Regions from separate parts of the Nonomuraea polychroma genome, predicted to be linked through region 2. Evidence: predicted binding sites of a transcription regulator. Region 2 holds the regulator's gene; the other holds the start of a gene.
What was found. Region 2 encodes HrcA, which represses chaperone genes, less so after heat shock. Its sites were predicted from a motif close to TTGGCACTCTCNNNNNGAGAGTGCCAA; they were not measured.
Positions count from the first base shown of each region.

Region 1: the regulator HrcA is predicted to act here: its motif matches at 1,847-1,873, upstream of groES (co-chaperone GroES).

Region 1 is NZ_SAUN01000001.1:10,550,557-10,553,963, reverse strand. Features, by position in the region: gene groL (chaperonin GroEL) at 1-1,374, opposite strand, end outside; gene groES (co-chaperone GroES) at 1,447-1,758, opposite strand; gene EDD27_RS49335 (NAD-dependent epimerase/dehydratase family protein) at 1,941-2,798, opposite strand; gene EDD27_RS49330 (MarR family winged helix-turn-helix transcriptional regulator) at 2,888-3,388, shown strand.
Region 2 is NZ_SAUN01000001.1:535,105-538,511, forward strand. Features, by position in the region: gene EDD27_RS02385 (DUF3097 domain-containing protein) at 1-392, opposite strand, end outside; gene EDD27_RS56215 (DUF456 domain-containing protein) at 410-1,249, opposite strand; gene hrcA (heat-inducible transcriptional repressor HrcA) at 1,405-2,418, shown strand; gene dnaJ (molecular chaperone DnaJ) at 2,430-3,407, shown strand, end outside.

The sequences.
Region 1 (3,407 bases), about 10 Mb from region 2:
CTCGAGACCGGCGTTCTCGGCGATCCAGCGGGCCGGCTCGACCAGCGCGCGGCGGACCACGCCGACACCCGTGGCCTCGTCGCCCGACAGACCGAGGTCGTCGAGGTCCTTGGAGACGTGGATGAGCGCGGAGCCACCGCCGGAGACGATGCCCTCCTCGATCGCGGCGCGCGTCGCGGAGATCGCGTCCTCGAGGCGGTGCTTCTTCTCCTTGAGCTCGACCTCGGTGGCGGCGCCGACACGCAGCACGCACACACCGCCGGCGAGCTTGGCCAGGCGCTCCTGCAGCTTCTCGCGGTCCCAGTCGGAGTCGGACTGCTCGATGGCGAGCCTGATCTCCTTGACGCGGTCCTCGATGGCCTGCGCGTCACCGGCGCCGTCCACGATCGTGGTGTTGTCCTTGGTCACCACGATGCGGCGGGCCTGGCCGAGCACCTCGAGACCGACGTGCTCGAGCTTGAGGCCGACCTCCTCGCTGACGACCTGGCCGCCGGTGAGGATGGCCATGTCCTGCAGCATCGCCTTGCGGCGGTCGCCGAAGCCCGGGGCCTTGACGCCCACGGAGGTGAACGTGCCGCGGATCTTGTTGGTGACCAGGACGGCCAGGGCCTCGCCCTCGACGTCCTCGGCGACCACGAGCAGCGGCTTCTTCGTCTGGGCGACCTTCTCCAGCAGCGGCAGGAAGTCCGCGATGGAGGAGATCTTGCTCTGGGTGAGCAGGATGTAGGCGTCCTCCAGGACGGACTCCATCCGCTCGGGGTCGGTCACCATGTAGGCCGACAGGTAGCCCTTGTCGAACTGCATGCCCTCGGTGAACTCGAGCTCCATGCCCATGGCGTTGGACTCTTCGACGGTGAGCACACCGTCCTTGCCCACCTTGTCGAACGCCTCGGCGATCAGGTCGCCGATCTGCGCGTCCTGCGCGGAGATCGTGGCGACGTTAGCGATCTCCTTCTTGTCCTCGACCGGCCGCGCGCTGGCGAGCAGCTTGTCGCTGATCTCCCTGGCGGCCTTGTCGATGCCGCGCTTGAGCGACAGCGGCGAGGCGCCGGCGGCGACGTTGCGCAGGCCCTCGCGGACCATGGCCTGGGCCAGGACGGTCGCGGTGGTGGTGCCGTCACCCGCGATGTCGTTGGTCTTGGTCGCCACTTCCTTGGCGAGCTGGGCGCCAAGGTTTTCGTAGCGCTCCTCCAGCTCGATCTCACGAGCGATGGTCACACCGTCGTTCGTGATCGTCGGCGCACCGAACTTCTTGTCGATGACGACATTGCGGCCACGCGGGCCGAGGGTTACCTTCACGGCGTCCGCGAGGGCGTTGACGCCGCGCTCAAGCGCGCGGCGGGCGTCCTCGTCGAACTCCAGGATCTTCGCCATTGCTGAAAGTCCTCTCCTAGCGTCGAAAGCCCCGGTCGCCCTGAAGAGCGCCCGGGGCTCGACACATCCGGCTTACTTCTCGATGATCGCGAGAACGTCGCGGGCGGAGAGCACGAGGTACTCCTCGCCGCCGTACTTGACCTCGGTGCCGCCGTACTTGCTGTAGAGGACGATGTCGCCCTCCGAGACGTCGAGCGGAATCCGCTTGTCGCCGTCCTCGTCCCAGTTGCCAGGGCCCACAGCGAGGACCTTGCCCTCCTGCGGCTTCTCCTTGGCGGTGTCCGGGATAACAAGGCCGGACGCGGTCGTCTGCTCGGCCTCAAGCGGCTGAACCACGATGCGGTCGCCGAGCGGCTTAACGGGAACCTTAGTGGCGGTCGTCACGATCGGACCTCCCCTTCAGATTTGAATGATCAGAAGAGGCGACCAGCGGGGCCTGCCGTCGCGGGTGTCAGACCTGCCTCGTCGCACGTTGGCACTCTCAAGGGGAGAGTGCCAACAGGAAACATATGCAAGAGGGGCTTGACAGTCAACACGAACGCGTCTGCTCAGAGCGATAAGGCCCCCTATTCGGCGTACGAACCCTCCGCGAGATCGGCGACGACGCCGGGACGGGCGGGGTTCCAGCCGAGGGCCTCGCGGGTGCGGGCGGCGCTGACCCGCTGGCTGATCGACAGCGCGTGCGCGAAGCCCTCCCCGAGCACGTCCGCGGCCTCCTCGAGCGGCCACGGCTCGGCCGTCTCCTTGACGCCGGCCGACCTGGCCGCCGCCTCGGCCACGGCAGTCATGGGCACGGCCTCCTCGCTGACGCCGTGGTAGACGGCCGCCTCGCCCTTCTCCACCGCGGTCACGATCAGCTCGGCCAGGTCGTCCACGTGCACGAACGTCCACGTCGGCGGCTCGCCACCGGCGTGGACGTACACGCCGGTCCCGCGCTGGGCGGCCTGGACGCGCAGGAGTGCCGGGATGCCGGCGCCGCGCCCGTACACGACGCCGGGCCGCACCACGGAGCCGCCACCGTCCAGCACCAGCCGCTCCACCTCGTGCCGGTACGCCACCAGCGGAATCGGCCGCGCCGGGCTGTCCTCGTCCGCGCCGTCGGTCTCGCCGAGCACCCACACGCCGCTCACATAGACGACCTTCTTGCCCGACCCGGCCAGGGCCGCGATGGTCGCCAGGTCGGTGCCGTATTCGCCGGTCAGATGACCCGCGTGCACGATCGCGTCGATGTCGGCGCTGATCGCGGCCTGCAGGGTCGAGGCGTCCGCCAGGTCCCCGTAGCGCTCCTCGGCCGCGGCAGGCACCCGCCTGGCTCCGCCGGCCGCCGGCCGCACGAACGCGACCACCTCATGCCCCCGCTCGACCAGGCGCTCCACCACGGCCGCCCCGATGTAACCCGTCCCGCCGGCAACCAGGACCTTCATTGTCCCACCCCAAAGATTTCGACATTGAACATTTCCATGCAGAACGTAACGCACGACGTCGAACATTTCAATGTCGTACGATTACCGACATGGACGACGTGGTGGACACGATGCTGGAGCAGTGGGCCTGCACCCGGCCCGACGTCGACGTGTCCCCCCTGGGCGTGATCGGCCGGGTGACGCGGGCGTCGCGACTGCTGGAGCGCGGGGTCAAGGAGTTCCTGGCCGAGCACGGGCTGGAGGCGTGGGAGTTCGACATGCTGACCACGCTGCTCAGGAGCGGCGACGACGCCACCATGTGCATGAAGGACGTGTCCGCGGCCGCCATGATCAGCCCTGGCGCGCTGACCAACCGGATGGACCGCCTGGTCGAACGCGAGCTGGTGGAACGCCGGCCGGCCCCGGGGAACCGGCGCATGACGCTGGTCACGCTGACGGACGAGGGGCGGCGGCTGGCCAACGACCTGCTGGAGCGGCACGCGGCCCACGAGGACCGCCTGCTGTCCGGCCTGTCCGCCACCGACCGCGACGCCCTGGCCGGCCTCCTCCGCAAGCTCCTCCTCTCCCTGGGCGACACCGCCCCCATGTGACGCGTCCCCACGCCTCCGT
Region 2 (3,407 bases):
CGCAGGTCATGGCCCCAGATCTTCTCGACGAGGGCGGCGTCGTGCACGCCCTCCACGTAGATCCGGCTCTCCCTGGCCACCCGTGCCCGCAGCCCCTCCACGGCGATGGAGCCCGACGCGCTGCGTCTGGGCGTCGCGGTGGGCGCGGCTGTGGGACGTACGAGGGTCACGGGCTTGCCGTCCAGCAGGAACGCGGCCGGCGCGAGCGGGAACAACCGCCGCCTGCCGAACCGGTCCTCCAGCGTGACGGCCTCCTTGTCACAGGCCACCACCGCGCCGCAGAAGCCGCTGTCGGCGTCCTCCACGACGAGGTCCGGCTCGGCGGGCACTTTCGGGATCTTGCCCTTGCCCGGCCGCCGCCAATTGCCCGCCAGCACATCGCCCTCGTACACACGGGGACCGTAGCAAATCACCCGCCGACCGCAAGGCGCTTGCGCGCAGAGCTACGGCGCATGAGGACGACGACGGTGGCGACGATCGCGAGGAGGATTCCGGCGCCGGGGATCAGGAACAGCGCCACGGTCCCGCCGACGATCCCGCCCGCGGCGGAGGTCACCGGCTTGCCGACGCCGTACTTGACGTTCGCCGTCTCCTGGTTGGTGCAGGTCAGCTGGTAGTCGCCCTTGCTCGGCGCGTTGATCACGAGGATCTGCTCCCACGTCACGCTGCCGACTGTGAGCGACTGGCTGCCGCTGGTCTCGGCGAGCCTGGCCTGGCCGGAACCGCCGGAGATCTCGCACTCGTAGTTGATCCGCGTGTTGGTGGCGACGTAGACGGCCGGCTTGTCGGCCGGGTCGACGGTCACCGTGATGCTTTCGCCGGGCGAGAACGTCTTGGTGGGGGCCGCATCGGTCACGCTGCCGAGCACCCCGCCGACGAAGATGACGACGCCGACGATCCCGCAGACCACGGCCACGCCCCAGGCCGCCGCCAGCCACCACAGGCTGGGCTTTATGGCTTTGGAATTGATGTGCGGGGGGAATTGGGGCTGTTGGCCCTCCGGGCCATATTGGCCGTACTGAGGTGGCTGTCCGTACTGGGGAGTGGTGCCGTACTGCGGCGGCGGCCCCCATCCTGGCTGGGAGCCCGGTTGGGGCCCGTAGCCGGGCTGGGAGCCCGGTTGCGGTCCGTAGCCGGGCTGAGTGCCGGGCTGAGGTCCGTAACCCGGCTGAGGCGGTTGTGGCTGACCGTGGTAGGGGTCGTGTCCTGGAGGTGGCCCGTACGACGGCGGTTGCGAATTGTCCGACATGTCGGCAAGTGTGGGCCCTGTCGCTTGTAAGCCGCTAGCAACAGGATGGGAGCCGGTGTTATCGCACCTTGTGGGCGAGAGCCGTACACTTGGCACTCGGGAACACAGAGTGCTAGACACGTCGTTCCTGAAGGAAGAGGGCAGGAGGTGAGCACGTGCTCGACGATCGGAAATTGGCGGTGCTCCGCGCCATTGTCGAAGACTACGTGTCCACCAACGAACCGGTGGGCTCCAAGGCGCTGGCCGAGCGCCACAACCTGAAGGTCTCCCCGGCGACGGTCAGAAACGACATGGCCGCGCTGGAGGAGGAAGGCTACATCACACAGCCGCACACCAGCGCGGGACGCGTGCCGACGGACAAGGGATACCGCCTGTTCGTCGACCGGCTCTCGCAGATCAAGCCGCTGTCGGGAGCCGAGCGCAGGGCGATCGAGACCTTCCTCGCCGGCGCGGTGGACCTCGATGACGTGGTCACCCGCACCGTGCGGCTGCTCGCGCAGCTGACCAGGCAGGTGGCGGTCGTGCAATACCCGACATTGACGCGCTCGACGGTCCGGCACGTCGAGCTGGTGCCGCTGAACGACCGGCGGGTCATGCTCGTGCTGATCACCAATACCGGCCGCGTCGAGCAGCGCGTGATCGAGCTGCCCGAGGTGGTGGAGGACAACCGCATCGCGCATCTGCGTGCGGTGCTCAACGCCTGCCTCGACGGATGCGGCCTGAGCAACGTGCCCGAGCTGGTCGCCGACCTGCCGGAGCGGCTGCCGGTCGAAGACCGGCCCGCGGTGGCGACAATCTTGTCGGTGCTGCTCGAGACCCTGGTGGAACGGCACGACGAGAAGATCGTGTTCGCCGGCGCGGCCAACCTCGCCGGCGCCGACTTCTCCACCGGCCTGCGTGACGTGCTGGAGGCGCTGGAGGAGCAGGTCGTGCTCATGCGGCTGCTCGGCGAGACGTCCTCGGACACCCCCTCCGCGCTCACCGTCCGCATCGGTTCGGAAAACCCTTACCTACGCGGCACATCCGTCGTCGCGACCGGATACGGTTCTGGCGACAACCAACTGGCCAGGCTCGGCGTGCTGGGGCCGACCAGGATGGACTATCCCGTGACGATGGGCGCCGTGCGTGCGGTGGCTCGCTACGTCAGCCAGATCCTGGCTGCATCATAAGAGGTCGATAAGTGGCAAACAGCGATTACTACGCCACCCTCGGGGTGCGCCGTGACGCCAGTCAGGACGAGATCAAGAAGGCATACCGCCGCCTCGCACGCGAGCTGCACCCCGACGTGAACCCTGACCCTGAGACCCAGGAGCGGTTCAAGGAGATCACGCAGGCCTACGAGGTGCTGTCGGACCCGAACAAGCGCCAGATGTACGACCTGGGCGGGGACCCCTTCGCCGGCGCGGGAGCAGGAGCGGGCGCCGCGGGCTTCGGAGCCGGCTTCCCGTTCAGCGACATCATGGACGCCTTCTTCGGCTCGGCGGCCGGCACCCGAGGGCCGCGCTCGCGGGCGCGCCGGGGCCGCAACGCCACCATCCGCGTCGAGCTCGACCTGCGCGAGACGGCGTTCGGCACCACTCGCGAGCTGGTCGTCGACACGGCGGTGCTCTGCGAGGTCTGCCACGGGGCCGGCGCCGCGCCGGGCACGCACCCCGACACCTGCGACATGTGCAACGGACGCGGCGAGATCTCCCAGGTCACCCGCTCGTTCCTGGGCCAGGTCATGACCTCGCGGCCGTGCCCGCAGTGCGGCGGCTTCGGCACCATCATCCGCCACCCCTGCCAGGAGTGCTCCGGCGACGGCCGGGTGCGCACCCGCCGTACGATCAAGGTCCGCATCCCCGCGGGCGTGGAGGACGGCACCCACATCCAGCTCGCCGGCGAGGGCGAGGTCGGCCCTGGCGGCGGCCCGCCCGGAGACCTGTTCCTGGAGATCGTCGAGCGGGCCCACGAGATCTTCGAACGGCGCGGTGACGACCTCCACTGCACCGTCCAGATCCCGATGACGGCCGCCGCGCTCGGCACCGTGCTCGTGGTCGAGACGCTCGACGGCTCCGAGGAGATCGACGTCCGCCCGGGCACCCAGTCCGGCCAGGTCATCACCATGTTCGGGCGCGGCGTGCAGCGGCTCAACGAGTCCGGCAGGGGCGACCTGCTG